Linked DNA regions of Kaistia algarum. The protein of the gene in region 1 interacts with the protein of each later gene in a pairwise test. Links are inferred from orthologs where the notes say so. Each region holds a gene or a part of one and is shown on either strand. Other genes may lie near its edges.

Region 1 (7,554 bases):
GACGCCGCCGAGGCCGGTCGGCAATGGCCAATGTGCGGTCACTGGCAGGAAGGCCAATGCTCCGGCGCCCAGAACGGCCGCCCCCAGCCAGCTCGCCGCCATCACGCCGCGAAAGCGGCGGATGCCGCCGAACAGCGCCCGCCAGCCCCAGATCACGGCCGGAAGCAGCAGGAGGACCGCGCCGATGCCAAAGAACTGCATCAGCAGATCGGCGAGGATCGACCCTGGAAAGCCGAGCGCATTGGCCGCCGGCTTGGACGTCGCATAGGAGAGCGACGGATCGTCGACCGCCCAGGTGGCGAGCGCCACCGCGACCGCCGCCGTCCCGCCGATGAGGGCGATACCGATTGCAAGGCCGAGATGCCGCTGCACGAAACGGCGCAGCCCGTCATCGTCGGAGTCGAGGGCCAGGGCTTCGGAACGGATCGAGCGCATCGTCACATCCTGTCCTTCACGATCGGTCGAAAATATCTGCCATGCGTGTCAGTGCCTCGCGGGTGACGTCGAGGTCCTGAACCATGGCGATGCGCAGGTATCCGACGCCGGGATTGTGGCCCTCGGAATCCGGCAGGCACAGATATCCGCCCGGTATCGTCCGCACCCCGCCCTCCTGCCAGAGCCGGACGGCAGCCGCTTCGCCATCCGGAACGGGCAGCCAGAGAAAGAACCCGCCCTGCGGCACGCCCCCGCCGAGCCTATCGCCGAGGATTGCCTCGGCCAGCGCGAATTTCTCGTTGTAGAGCGCGCGGTTCGCCGCGACATGGCTCTCGTCGGAATAGGCCGCAACCGCCACCGCCTGCAGCGGGCCGGGCACCTGTGGCGCCGCCATGTTGCGCAGCCGCGTCCAGCCGGCGATGAAGCCCGGATCCCCCGCCGCGAAGCCGCAGCGCAGCCCCGGCAGATTGGAACGCTTGGAGAGCGAGTGGAACGTGAGGACGTTGCCATAGCCATCGCCCAGCGAATCGGCCGCCTCGAGCACGCCGGGCGGCGGCGCCGTCCGGTAGATCTCCGAATAGCATTCGTCAGCCAAGATCATGATGTCGTACTGCCGCGCCGTCCCGATCAGTCGCTTCCATTCGCCGAGCGTCGCGACGCTGCCCTGCGGGTTGGAGGGCGAAGCGACATAGATCGCGACGGTGCGCGCCAATATGTCTTCGCCGAGCGTGGCCAGATCGGGCAATGTCCGCTCGCCATCCGGCTCCACCAGGACGATCTCCGCGCCCGCGGCTTCCGCGCCGGCCGCATAGGCTTGGTAGAACGGGTTCGGCAGCAGCACGATCGGGCGTTCGATCCGGCGGGTGCGTTCGCGCGCGCCAAGCGCCGCGAAGAACAGCCCCTCACGCGAGCCGTTGAGCGGCAGCACCATCCGTTCCGGGTCGATAGCGTGAACGAGGCTATAGCGATGACCGAGCCAGTCGGCGATGGTGCGGCGAAACGCATCGGTACCGCGAATGGCTGGGTACTGGCCGAATTCGCTGAGATGCGCCGCGATGGTCGGCCCGACGAAATCGGGGATCGCATGCTGCGGCTCGCCGAGGCCGAGCAGGATCGGCGGCCGCCCGGGCGGGATGCCCGCCAAGCGGTCGTTCAAGCGGGCGAAGGGCGAAACGAGCCTTACGGCGCTCGTGGTGCCGGCCATGCCGATCCTCGTCGGTGAACTCCAGGCGCCGACTCTAGCCGCCCTTGGTTAAGCCCCCTTTAACCATCGATGTCCGGCAAGGGCGGTTGGCAGCTCCGGGCCCGGCGAATAGCCTCCCAAAATGAAAAAGCCCCGGCGGGAAGCCGGGGCCAGTTTTCGCGCTTGGGAGGACGGGGCACGCGAGGCGCCCCGTTTCGCGATCAGCTGTGGTAGGCGCGCTCGCCATGCTCCTGGATATCGAGGCCTTCGCTCTCGACTTCGGGGCGCACGCGGAGGCCGACGATGACATCGACGATCTTGTAGAGGATCGCCGAACCAATGCCGGACCAGACGATCGTGAACAAGACGGCCTGGATCTGCACCCAGACCTGATGGCCCATCGCATAGTCCTTGATGCCGGTACCGCCGAGCGACGGGCTGACCAGAATGCCGGTGGCGATGGCGCCGACGATGCCGCCAATGCCGTGGACGCCGAAGACGTCGAGGCTGTCGTCATAGCCGAACGCGTTCTTCACCGTGGTGACGAAGAAGAAGCAGACGATCGAGGCGACGAAGCCGAGGCAGATGGCGCCGACCGGACCGGCGAAGCCGGCAGCCGGCGTGACGGCCACGAGGCCGGCAACAACGCCCGAGATCGCGCCCAGCATGGACGGCTTGCCGCGGACGACCCATTCGATGAACACCCAGCCGATCGCCGCACCGGCGGTCGCGACGAAAGTGTTGATGGTGGCCAGACCCGCGACCGAGCCGGCGGAGAGAGCCGAACCGGCGTTGAAGCCGAACCAGCCGACCCACAGCAGGGAGGCGCCGATCATCGAATTGGTCAGCGAATGGGGCGGCATCAGATCCTTGCCGAGGCCCATGCGCTTACCGACCAGGATACAGCCGACGAGGCCCGCAATACCGGCATTGATGTGGACGACGGTACCACCGGCGAAGTCGAGGGCGCCGAGCTGGAACAGCCAGCCGGTCGACTGCCAGACGCTATGGGCGACCGGGAGGTAGATGAACGTGACCCAGAGGATCATGAACAGCACCACCGCCGAGAACTTCATGCGCTCGGCGAAGGCGCCAACGATGAGCGCCGGGGTGATCGCCGCGAAGGTCATCTGGAAGACGACGAAGACATATTCCGGAATAGTGCCGGAAAGCGTGTCGGGCGTGATGCCCGCCAGGAAGGCCTTGGACAGGCCGCCGATGAAGCCGCCGCCATCGGTGAAGGCGAGGCTGTAGCCGTAGAAGACCCAGATGACCATGACGATCGAAGCGATCAGCAGGCACTGCATCAGCACGGACAGCATGTTCTTGGTGCGGACGAGACCGCCATAGAACAGGGCAAGGCCCGGGACGATCATCATCAGCACGAGGACCGAGGAGATCAGCATCCAGGCGGTGTCGCCGGAGTTCAACACCGGCGCGGCCGCGACGGCCGGAGCTGCGGCGGCTGCAGCGTCGGCCGCGGGTGTTGCGTCCTGGCCATAGGCCATGGCCGTCAGCGTCAGCAGCGAACCTGCCGCGCCGAGCAGTGCATAAGGGGCATTTCTGAACTTCATGGAACCTCTCCTCTCGGTCCGACCGTCCGGTCGGCTGCCAGCGCCCGGAAGGCCGAGCCCCTTCTCGCGTATGTTGGCCGCGTAGTCGGCGATACGATCAAACATTGTGCAACTTACCATCTCTATCGATGCGGAAACGAACCGCTGCCTCCGTCAAAGAGCGTCGGAATCGGTCTCGCCCGTGCGGATGCGGACCGCCTGTTCGATCGAATAGACGAAGATTTTTCCATCGCCGATCTGGCCGGTCTTGGCGGCACCGCTGATCGCTTCCACGACCTGATCGACAGAGCCGGAAGGCACGGCGATCTCGACCTTGAGCTTCGGCAGAAAGCTCACGGCATATTCGGCGCCACGATAGATCTCGGTATGGCCCTTCTGGCGGCCATACCCCTTCACTTCCGTCACGGTCAGTCCCTGCACGCCAATGGCGGTGAGGGCGTCGCGTACCTCGTCGAGCTTGAATGGCTTGATGATCGCCATAACGATTTTCATGTCATCTTCCCGTCTATTTCCGGCACTTCTGCACCGTCGTCGATTGGTCGACCGGAAATGCCCCCGCTGCGCGTAAAGCCTTTCGCTGGCTAGCGTCTAACAAAGTCCGTGCCAGATGGGGCCTGACATTTCAGCACGGCGTGTTTTCGCGCAATTATTGGCTGCATCGCCACAGCAGACGAGCGATCTGGCCATGATGCTCGTGCATACAATATGCAGATGACCAGAAAATGATCAAAAAAACACCCCGAACACGCCTAATATCTAGGCATCGCCTCAATCGCGAGCAGGGGACGCCTGGACGCTCCTCACGAGGCCTTCCTGCGCGACGGAAGCGATCAGCGCTCCGCCGCGCTCGTAGAGGCTGCCGCGATTGAAACCGCGCGAGCCATGGGCAGACGGACTGTCGCTGACATAGAGCACCCAGTCGTCGAAGCGGAACGGCCGGTGAAACCACATGGCGTGATCGAGGCTGGCCACCTGCAGCGTCGGATCGAACACCCAGCGCCCCTGCGCGATCAGCGTCGTGTCGAGCAAGGTCAGGTCGGAGGCATAGGCGAGGACGGACCGCACAAGCCCGACATCGCTTCCAAGCTCGACACGCGGCCGCATCCAGACCGCCTGCGCCGACGCAGAGCCATCCCGTCGCATATAGGCGCCGATATCCACCGGACGGATCTCGATCGGTCGGGGCCGTCGCCAGAACTTATGCGCCGTCCTCGGCGCCTCGCGCAGCAGCACGTCGAGGAACTCCGCCTCGGATGGCAGAGCATCCGGTGCCGGCACCATCGGCATCGACGTCTGGTGCTCGAGCCCTTCCTCCTCGGCATGAAAGGACGCGGCCATCGAGAAGATCACCTGGCCATGCTGCTCGGCCAGCACGCGCCGTGTTGAGAAGGATCCTCCGTCGCGGATCCGTTCGACCGCATAGATGATATCGGCCTCCGGGTCGCCGAGACGCAGGAAATAGCCATGCAGCGAATGGCAGGCTCGATCCGTTACGGTACGCGACGCGGCCATCAGAGCCTGGCCCAGCACCTGGCCGCCGAAAATGCGCTGCCAGCCCGGATCGAAGCTGCGACCGCGGAACCGGTTGTCGTCGACGGGATCGAGATCCAGTATGGAAAGGAGATCGTCGGTCACGGTGGAGCCCGGCGGAAAGGAAGCGGCGGCCGGCCGCGCCTCCAGATGCGGCGGCGCACCGGTCAAGTCAATGGGCCAGTTCGCGCCTGCCATCGGGACCGCGGCAGCCGACTCGATGCAAGGAATGCCGTCATGACCAAGGAGACCCACGAACCGTCGGGCGCACCGCGGCGCTTCGACGTCGTCATCGCCGGCGGCGGCTATGTCGGCCTCTCGCTGGCGCTGGCGCTGCGTAAGGGCGAACCTTCGATGGCCGTCGCCGTGGTCGATCCGGCACCGCTGGGCGCCGGAACCCGCGACAGCCGCGCCTCGGCGATCGCCGCGTCCGCGCGTCACATGCTGGAAGCGCTCGGCATCTGGGAGCGCCTCGCGGACGAAGCCGAGCCGATCACCGAAATGGTAGTGACGGACAGCCGCACCCGCGATTCCGTCCGCCCCGTCTTTCTCACTTTCGCCGCCGACGGCGCGCCGGACGGCCCGCTCGCCCATATGGTGCCGAATGCCGCGCTGGTCGGCCATCTCCTGGAGGCGGCGGATCGCTGCGGCGTCGTCCGGATCGAAGGCTCCGTCGCCGATTTCGTGGCGACGCCCTCGGCGATGGTGGTGACGCTCGCCAGCGGCGAGGCGATCAAGGCCCGCCTGCTCGTCGCGGCGGACGGGGCAAAATCGCGGCTTCGCGATCTCGCCGGCGTCCGTACGGTCGGCTGGGATTACGGCCAGTCGGGCATCGTGGCGACGGTCCAGCATGAGCGTCCGCATGGGGGCCGCGCCGAGGAGCATTTCCTGCCGGCAGGACCCTTCGCCGTCCTGCCCCTGCCGGGCAACCACTCTTCGCTGGTCTGGACGGAGACGACCGAGGCAGCCGAACGCCTGCTCCGCGCTGACGAGTTCACGCTCCAGTTCGAATTGGAACGACGCTTCGGCCATCATCTCGGCGCACTCAGCCTCAAGGGCAAACCGCGCGCCTTCCCGCTCGGGCTTCGCGTCGCGCGCCGCTTCATCGCCCCGCGCTTCGCGCTTTGCGGCGATTCGGCCCATGCGATCCATCCGATCGCGGGCCAGGGCCTCAATCTCGGCTTCAAGGATGCGGCGGCGCTCGCCGAGACCGTGATCGACGCCGCCCGCCTCGGCCTCGATCCGGGCATGATCGAGACTCTGGAGCGCTATGAGCGCTGGCGGCGCTTCGACACGGTGCAAATGGGAATGGTGACCGACGGGCTGAACCGGCTGTTCTCGAACGACAACCCGGCGCTGCGGATCGCCCGCGATATCGGGCTCGGCCTCGTCGATCGCCTGCCGCGCTTGAAGCGGCGCTTCATCGACACCGCCTCCAATGCCGCCAGCGGGCCAAAGCTGCTGCGCGGCGAAGCGGTCTGATCAGATATCTTCGATCGGCCGGGCCTCGTCGGGCAGCATGATCGGGATGCCGTCGCGGATTGGATAGGCGAGCCGCGCTGCGCGGCTGACCAGTTCCTGCCGCTCGAAATCATAGTCGAGCGACGTCTTGGTCAGAGGGCAGACCAGCATTTCGAGAAGCTTGGGGTCGATCCGGCTCGCCGGACGCTCGGGCGCGGCCATCCTATTGCAACAGCTGCGATGCATCGCCGCGACGCGCGAGCGAGATTTCCGTGAGCGCGATCAGCGTCTCGGCGCGCGAGCGAAGGTCTGCCGCCTCGAGCAAGGCCTGCTTCTCCGCCGGACCATAGGGGCTCATCATCGACAGCGCGTTGACGAGCGTCTCGTTCGAGGTACGGCCGATATTGTCCCAGTCGGCCTCCAGCCGATGCGCCTCGAGATAGGCCCGGAACACGTCGAGCAGCCGGTCGCGGTCGACACCCTCGGCTCCGGCATTCTCCTCGAAATCCTCGCGGAACGGCTCGGCCGTCACGCGGCAACGGCGGAAGCCCGAGACCGCCTCGACCTCCTCGACGATTCGGAAGCGCGAAATGCCGGTCAGGCAGATCATGTAACGCCCGTCATCGGTCTCGCCATACGACGTGATGCGCCCCATGCACCCGATGGGGAACAGCGCGCCCTCGTCGCTCTCGGCGACAGGCTGGATCATGCCGAGAATGCGATTGCCCGCCATCGCCTCGTCGACCATCGCGAGATAGCGCGGCTCGAAGATGTTGAGCGGCATCTGCGAACGCGGCAGCAACAACGCTGCCGAGAGCGGGAATACCGGAATGATCTCCGGCAGATCCGCCGGAGATCGATAAGTGGCCTTACCAGCCTGCATGCGATTTGCGCCTCAAGAAAACAGAACGGAAGACAGACGGCGACGTCCCGAAAGGGTTGCCTCATCGGTCATTCCCCAGGCCTCGAACAGCTGGACCAGCTGTTTGCGGGCCTTGTCATCTTCCCAATTGCGGTCCGCCCTGACGATTTCAAGGAGGCGGTCGGTCGCGCCCTCACGATCGCCCTTAGCGTTCAGCAGCAAAGCCAGATCGAAACGGGCGGCAAAATCCTTGGGATCGCGCTCGATCCGCGCCGCCAGTTCTTGCTCCTCGCCCAGTTCGGCGGTCTGCGCGAGCAGCGCCAGCTGTGCCTTGAGGCCTGTGACCAGCGGATCGGCAGCCGCCGCTTCCGGCACGCCGGCCAGAAGCGCCTCGGCCTTGTCCGCTTCGCCCACGGCGATATGGCAGCGGGCGAGCCCCACCAGCGCCTTCAGGTTCTCCGGCTCGGCCGCAAGCACCGCAGCATAGAGCTGCGCCGCCTCGGCCGCCG
Region 2 (7,098 bases), 250 kb from region 1 along the record:
TGGGTCACGATCCGCGACAGCGACGAGCATCCGGCCGAGGCCTTCGACGCCAACGATCTCGCCAAGAAGGCGGGCGGCACGCCGTTCAAGCGCCCCGAAAACGGCCAGTTCCGTCCGGGAACGAGCTTCAAGGAGTTCTATTTCACGGCAACCGGCGACACCAACGCCAAGACCGAGGCCGGCGTTGATTTCGGCGGGTTCGGCGGCGTGTTCAAGATCGCCCAGTCGAAGAAGAACCCCGACAGGGCGACGGTCGCGCTCGTCTATCGCGGCGATGCGACCCGCACGGGCTTCGACAATCTCTCTTTCCTCAACGACACGCAGCTGCTCGTCGTCGAGGATGCCGGCGACAAGCTGCACATGCAGCGCAACGCCTTCGACTCCGGCTATATCGTCGACGTGACGGCTGATTATGCGAAGGCGAGCACGCCGGATCCGGTTCGCTTCCTGAGCCAGGGCCGCGACGACATGGCGACGATCGACGAGGCGCTCACCTCGGCCGAGGGCTTCCAGAATGACGGTGACAACGAGATCACCGGCATTCACGTCTCCGACGGCAATCCGACAGTCGAAGGCCTGATCGGCACCGCTGTCCCGACACCGTTCGAAAATGGCTGGCGCGTGTTCTATACCCGCCAGCATGGCCGCAACATCACCTTCGAGATCGTCCAAGATCCGGCATCGTCAAAGAAGGACGAAGCCAAGGCGAAGAAGATGTAGTCACCCGAGCCGATCGGAAAACGGAAAGGGCGCCTTCGGGCGCCCTTTTTTTGCGTCCGCTGTCAGGCGATGGCGGCGATTTCCTCGTCCGTCAGGGCACCCGGAACGATGGTGATCGGCACCGGAAAGGTGCCCGCAAGGCGCCCGGCGATCGCGGTGACGAGCGGGCCTGGCCCTTCCTTGTCGATGCCGGCGGCCAGCACCAGGATCGCGATGTCCTCGTCCTCGGCGATGAGGTGATTGACCTGCTCGGCCCGCGCGCCCTCGCGGATCACCAGCTCCGGCTCGACGGAAGAATGGCGCCGTGCGAGATCGGCGAAGCGGGCCAGTGCCTTTTCCGCCTCCTCCGACGCCTCGGCACGCATGATGTTCTCGACGCCGATCCAATCGTGGAAGCCGGGCGGTTCGATCACATAAAGCAAGGCCAGGGCACCGCTGGTTCGCTCGGCCCTTCGGGCGGCATAGACGACCGCGCGCGAACATTCGGGGCTGTCGTCGATTACGGCCAGGAACTTGCGCCGGTGTCCGGCCTCGGTGCTTCTGCGCTTCAGCATCGCTCTATGCTGCCACTCGCCGGTCACCCCCGCAAGGCGAGGGCGAGGGATCAGTTGCGGCGGATGAAGCCGACGATATCCTTGACGCCGTCCATGATCGGCCGGGCTATCGCCTCGGCACGGGCGGCGCCATTGGCGAGAATCTGGTCGATATGGCCAGGGTCGCCCATCAGCCGGCGCATCTCGCCGCCGACCGGGCCCAGCTTCTCCACGGCCAGATCGGCCAGGGCCGGCTTGAAGGCGGAGAATGGCTGGCCGCCGAACTGGCTCAGCACATCCGGCTTCGCAAGGCCCGACAACGCCGCGTAGATGCCGACGAGATTATCCGCCTCCGGACGTCCCTTGAGGCCTTCGACCTCGCTCGGCAGCGCGTCGGCATCGGTCTTGGCCTTGCGGATCTTCTGGGCGATGCCGTCGGCGTCGTCGGTCAGGTTGATGCGCGAATAATCCGACGGATCGGATTTCGACATCTTCTTAGTGCCGTCACGCAGGCTCATGATCCGCGTCGCCGGACCGGTGATCAGCGGCTCGGTGATCGGGAAATAGGCATCACCATAGCCATGCGCGGCGATCGAGCCGGCATAGTCGTTGTTGAACTTCTGCGCGATGTCGCGCGTCAGCTCGAGATGCTGCTTCTGGTCCTCGCCGACCGGAACATGCGTCGCCTTATAGGCGAGAATGTCGGCCGCCATCAGGCTCGGATAGGCCAGGAGCCCGAGCGAGGCGTTTTCCTTGTCCTTGCCGGCCTTGTCCTTGAACTGCGTCATCCGGTTCATCCAGCCGATGCGGGCAACACAGTTGAATACCCAGGCGAGCTCGGCATGAACCGAGACCTGACTCTGGTTGAAGACGATGTGCTTCACAGGATCGATACCGGCCGCGACGAAGGCGGCCGTGACCTCGCGGATCTGGCGCGACAGCTCGGCGGGATCCTGCCAGACCGTGATCGCGTGCATGTCGACGACGCAATAGATGCAATCGTGGCTCTCCTGCAGCGCGACGAAATTGACGATCGCGCCGAGATAATTACCAAGATGCAGATTGCCGGTCGGCTGGACGCCGGAAAAGACGCGCGGCTGGAATTCGGTCATGAGGAAACCCCGTTGATCGGCCGCCTTATCGCGCGGCGAAAGGCCTCGCGCAAGCGCCGCTCAGCCTTGCCGCGCGCGCAGAACGCGGATCAGCTCGGAAAAGTCGACGATGCGCGCAAACTGGCAGAGCATCGCGTAGAGCACGGCGGCGCCGAGGCAGATCGCCGCCAACGTCAACGCGGCAATGAGCCCGCCATGCGTCCGAAGCAACGGCTCGGCGAGCGCGGCGGCGGACCGGGCAACAAGGGTCATGGCGGCCGTGGCCACGATGAGCAGGAGAGCCGAGCGGCGGAGCCGAGCGTCCGGCTGCCAATGACCACGGACAAGCAGCAATCCGCCCAAAAGGCCGGCATTCACCCAGGCCGAGAGTGACGTCGCGAGGGCGATGCCGACTTCCGACAACACGGGGAACAGCGCCAGCGAGCCCGCGACGTTGATTGCCACCGCGATGGCAGCGAACCACATCGGCGTCTTCGTGTCCTCGCGGGCGAAATAGGCCGGCGACAGCGCCTTGATCAGGACGAAGGCCGGCAGGCCGAGCGCAAAGCCCATCAGCGTTCGCGCCGTGACGAGCGTATCGGCAGCATCGAAGGCGCCGCGCTCATAGATGATGCGGACGATCGGCTCGGCCAGAGCGAACAGTCCCGCCGCCGCCGGAAGCGTCAGCGCCATCGAGAATTCGACGCTGCGGTTCTGCAGCGCCGCGGCGAGATCGGCGCGACCGGCACGAAGCTGGCGCGACAGATCGGGCAGCACGACGACGGCGATGGTGGCGCCGACAATGCCGAGTGGCAGCTGGTAGAGGCGATCGGCATAGCCCAGTACCGCGATGGCGCCGGGAGCGAAGGAAGCGATCATCGTGCCGATCACGATGTTGATCTGCGTGACGCCACCACCGATCAGACCCGGGACGGCGAGCGCCGTCAGGCGCCGCACCCCGGCAGTCAGGCGCGGGCGAAGCAAGGGCAGGTCGATCCCTGCCCGGCGGGTCGCGACAACGACCATGAGAAGCTGGGCGAGGCCGCCGACCAGGGTTGCCACCGCCAGCAGGATACCGGCTTGCTCCGTATCCTGCCGCCCGGTCACGATCACATAGGCCAGCGCGCCGACCAGGACCACATTGAGCAGCGCCGGCGCCATGGCGGCGGCGAGAAAGCGCCCATGGGCATTCAGCACGCCGCTATAGAGCGCGAGCAGCGAAATCAGCGCCAGATAGGGCAGCGCGATCCGCGTCAGCAGGATGGCGAGCGCGAATTTCTCCGGGTCGGCTGCAAAGCCCGGTGCCAGAACTCCGATGATCGGCGACATGAAAATCTCGCCCACGATCGTGACGATCACGAGGAGCAGCGCGAAGGCCGATAATACTTCGCCGGCAAATCGATGCGCCGCCTCGTCGCCGCTCTCTTCCAGACGGCGGGCGAAGAGCGGGATGAAGGCCGCGGAGAACGCGCCTTCCGCAAAGAGGCGGCGAAAGAGATTGGGCAGGCGGAAGGCGACGAGAAAAGCGTCGGCGACCGGCCCCGTACCAAGCGCCGCCGCCATGAACATGTCGCGCACGAATCCGAGCAGTCGGCTCGACATCGTGGAGCTCGCGACCGTCGCAAAATTGCGCGCGAGCGACACCGCCCGTTATCCCGTCCGGCGGGCGGATGACTTATCGGCAGCGATATCGCCCTCGAAGACCTGCTGCAGCCGGCGGCGGATATTCGCCTCGCGGGCGGCGTTGGTGACCTTCCGCGCCATCAGGTCGGTGACGTAGAAGACGTCGACGGCCCGCTCGCCGAAGGTCGCCACATGGGCGGAGGCGATGTTGAGATTGAGGTCCGAGATCGAACGCGTCAGGTCGTAGAGCAGGCCGGGCCGATCGATGCCCGAGGCTTCGATGACGGTGAACTGGTTGGACCAGGAATTGTCGAACAGGATCTCGGTCTTGACCGTGAAGGCCTTGATCTTGGCGCGCGGCTTGGCCTTGCGGGCGATCGCCTCGGGCAGCGCCACGGTCCCGGACAGCGCGTCCTCGATCAGAGCACCGACTTTCCAGCCCCGCCGCTCTTCCTCCTCGTCCGAATCGAACTCGCGCTGCAGGACGATGGTGTCGAGGGCGCGGCCATCGGTGGTGGTGAAGATCTGCGCATCGACAATGTTGCTGCCTGCGGCCGTGCAGGCGCCCGCGATCAGCGACAATAGGCGAGGATGGTCTGGCGCGAAGATGGTGATCTCGGTGACGCCCTCGAAGGGGCGCATGGAAACGGCGGTGGCGAGCGTCTTGCCCGCCGCGTCGGCCTCGCGGATCATTTCGGCATGGGCGATCTTGCGCGGCAGGTCGACGCGCATCCAATAGGCCGGGTAGTGCCGCTCCAGATAGGCCTCGCGATCGGGAGCCGACCACCCCGACAGCGCATGGCCCAGCTCGGCCCGCGCCGCGGCGACGCGCTTGTCGCGCGAAATTTGGCTGTGGCCGCCGGTCAGCAAGGGCTCGGTCTCGTAGTAGAGCGTGCGCAGCAACTGGCCCTTCCAGGCATTCCAGACGCCAGGACCGACGGCGGAGATATCGGCGATCGTCAGGATCAGCAGGAGCTTCAACCGCTCCAGGCTCTGCACGACGGCCGCGAAATCCTGGATGGTCTTGCGGTCGCCAAGGTCGCGCGACTGCGCCGTCATGCTCATCAGGAGGTGGTTCTCGATGAGCCAGGCCACCGTCTCGGTCTGCGCGGGCGACAACCCAAGCCGCGGGCCGAGCTTGCGGGCGACCCGCGCGCCGGCGATCGAATGATCCTCCGGCCGCCCCTTGGCGACATCGTGCAGGAGCATCGCCACATAGAGCACGACGCGGTCCTGGATATTCGGGATCAGGCTGCTAGCTAGCGGATGATCCTGCGCATGCTCGCCGCGCTCGATCGACGAAAGGATGCCGATCGAACGGATCAGATGTTCGTCGACCGTATAGTGATGATACATGTTGAACTGCATCATCGCGACGATTTTGCCGAAATCGGGAAGGAAACGGCCGAGTACGCCGGCCTCGTTCATCCGTCGAAGAACGATCTCCGGCTGGCTTCTTGAGGAGAGGACTTCCAGAAAAAGCCGGTTCGCGACAGGATCCTCGCGCATCTCTCCGTCGATGAGCTTCAGCGAGCGGGTCGCCGCCTTCATCAGATCGGGATGGAAGGCGAGGTTGTGCTTGTCGGCCAGGTGAAAGAGACGGATCAGATTGGCCGGATCGCGCTCGAAGACATTGGCGGCCGCCATGTTGATGCGATCATGCTCGACGACGAAATCGGTGGTGCCGGGGATCTTCTTCAGCTTCCGGCGCGGCGCGATGCCGAAGAAGCGATTGAGCCTCGGCGTCGTCTTGGCGTGTTCTTCCTCCAGCGCCGAACAGAAGATCAGCGTCAGATCGCCGACATCCTTCGCGACGAGGAAATAGTGCTTCATGAAGCGCTCGACGTCCTTCATCCCTGGATGGGACGTGTAGCCGAGGCGTACCGCCATTTCGCGCTGAAGGTCGAAGGAGAGCCGTTCCTCGGCCCGGCCCGTGAGAAAGTGGAGGTGGCAGCGCACCGACCAGAGAAAGTCCTCCGACTTGCGGAAGAGCGCCAACTCGGAACGAGAGAAGACGCCGGCCTCGACCAGCGCGTCACCGGACCGCACGCGGTAGAAATATTTGGCGATCCAGAACAGCGTATGGAGGTCGCGAAGGCCCCCCTTGCCCTCCTTCACGTTCGGCTCAACGACATAGCGCGAGGCACCCTGGCGGCGGTGACGTTCGTCGCGCTCGGCAAGCTTGGCCGCGATGAACGCCGGGCCGGTGTTCCGCACCACCTGCTCGTCGAAACGGAGGGTAAGCTCACCGAACAGCTTTTCGTCGCCCCAGAGAAAACGGGCTTCGAGGATCGCCGTCCGGATCGTCATGTCGCCGCCGGAGAGGCGTATGCACTCGTCGACGTTGCGGGTCGCATGGCCGACCTTCAGGCCGAGGTCCCAGAGCATGTAGAGGACGAACTCGACGACGCTCTCGCCCCAGGGTGTCTGCTTGTAGGGCAGCAGGAACAGGAGATCGATGTCGGAGCCCGGCGCCAGCATGCCGCGGCCATAGCCGCCCACGGCGACGAGCGCCATGCGCTCGGCCGAGGAAGGGTTCTGCGCCGGATAGACGTGACGGATCGCCAGTTGAAAGATCGCGCCGATGACTTCGTCGACGAGATCGGAAAGTCGCCGCGCGCATACGCTGCCGCGCCCGCCTGCCAGCAGATCTTGCTCGGCGCGCGCCCGGCCTTTCTTCATCACGTCCTTGAGCCGCGACAGCGCGGCCGCGCGGACCTGTGATTTTTCCGAATGGGTGGCGATCGTCTCGAGTTCGGCAGCGAGTTCATCGCGGTCGACAAGCGCGGAGTCGGATCGGATCATCGGGTTCTGCGACATCCAGAGAAGAGAATTTTTCGGAACCTAGACCGGTTCGCGGGGATAAACCACCTCAAGCGCGTTTCGACGACGCCTTCGCTTCGGTGCGTAGCGCCTTGAGCCTGTAGAGCGCCTCCAGCGCCTCGCGCGGCGTCAGGTCGTCCGGCAGGATCCGGTCGAGTTCCTCGGCCATCGGATCGGTCACGACCGGCCGCTCGGGAACGGCGCGCGACAGCGCCGCGGCGAAGAGCGGCAGGTCGTCGATCAATGTCGCCGATGGCGACTGGCGATCCGTCTCCTCCAGCCGCGAGAGCACGTCGCGCGCCCTCGCC

Evidence for each region. The genes of interacting proteins can lie anywhere in the genome.
Region 2: the proteins of OSH05_RS10910 (region 1) and OSH05_RS09760 interact in binary tests that used the Escherichia coli proteins (3 or more experiments, as listed by UniProt). The link is inferred for Kaistia algarum from one-to-one orthologs.

The regions. Positions count from the first base shown.
Region 1 is NZ_JAPKNJ010000001.1:2,259,858-2,267,411, reverse strand. What follows is about bases 2,016-4,744. They hold OSH05_RS10910 (P-II family nitrogen regulator), read right to left. Parts: upstream 3,685-4,744; coding sequence 3,346-3,684; downstream 2,016-3,345. Other genes in these bases: OSH05_RS10905 (acyl-CoA thioesterase), read right to left, coding at 3,961-4,744; OSH05_RS10915 (ammonium transporter), read right to left, coding at 2,016-3,192. Also shown: OSH05_RS10925 (FtsK/SpoIIIE family DNA translocase), read right to left, coding at 1-435; OSH05_RS10920 (aminotransferase class I/II-fold pyridoxal phosphate-dependent enzyme), read right to left, coding at 452-1,639; more of OSH05_RS10915, read right to left, coding at 1,840-2,015; more of OSH05_RS10905, read right to left, coding at 4,745-4,893; OSH05_RS10900 (ubiquinone biosynthesis hydroxylase), read left to right, coding at 4,960-6,204; OSH05_RS10895 (Trm112 family protein), read right to left, coding at 6,205-6,405; OSH05_RS10890 (LON peptidase substrate-binding domain-containing protein), read right to left, coding at 6,407-7,066; trxA (thioredoxin), read right to left, coding at 7,079-7,554. UniProt on the Escherichia coli protein: Involved in the regulation of nitrogen metabolism. Regulates the activity of its targets by protein-protein interaction in response to the nitrogen status of the cell.
Region 2 is NZ_JAPKNJ010000001.1:2,008,955-2,016,052, forward strand. What follows is about bases 3,795-7,098. They hold OSH05_RS09760 ([protein-PII] uridylyltransferase), read right to left. Parts: upstream 6,773-7,098; coding sequence 3,995-6,772; downstream 3,795-3,994. Other genes in these bases: murJ (murein biosynthesis integral membrane protein MurJ), read right to left, coding at 3,795-3,988; mutS (DNA mismatch repair protein MutS), read right to left, coding at 6,840-7,098. Outside these bases: OSH05_RS09740 (alkaline phosphatase PhoX), read left to right, coding at 1-720; OSH05_RS09745 (universal stress protein), read right to left, coding at 783-1,274; trpS (tryptophan--tRNA ligase), read right to left, coding at 1,325-2,365; more of murJ, read right to left, coding at 2,426-3,794.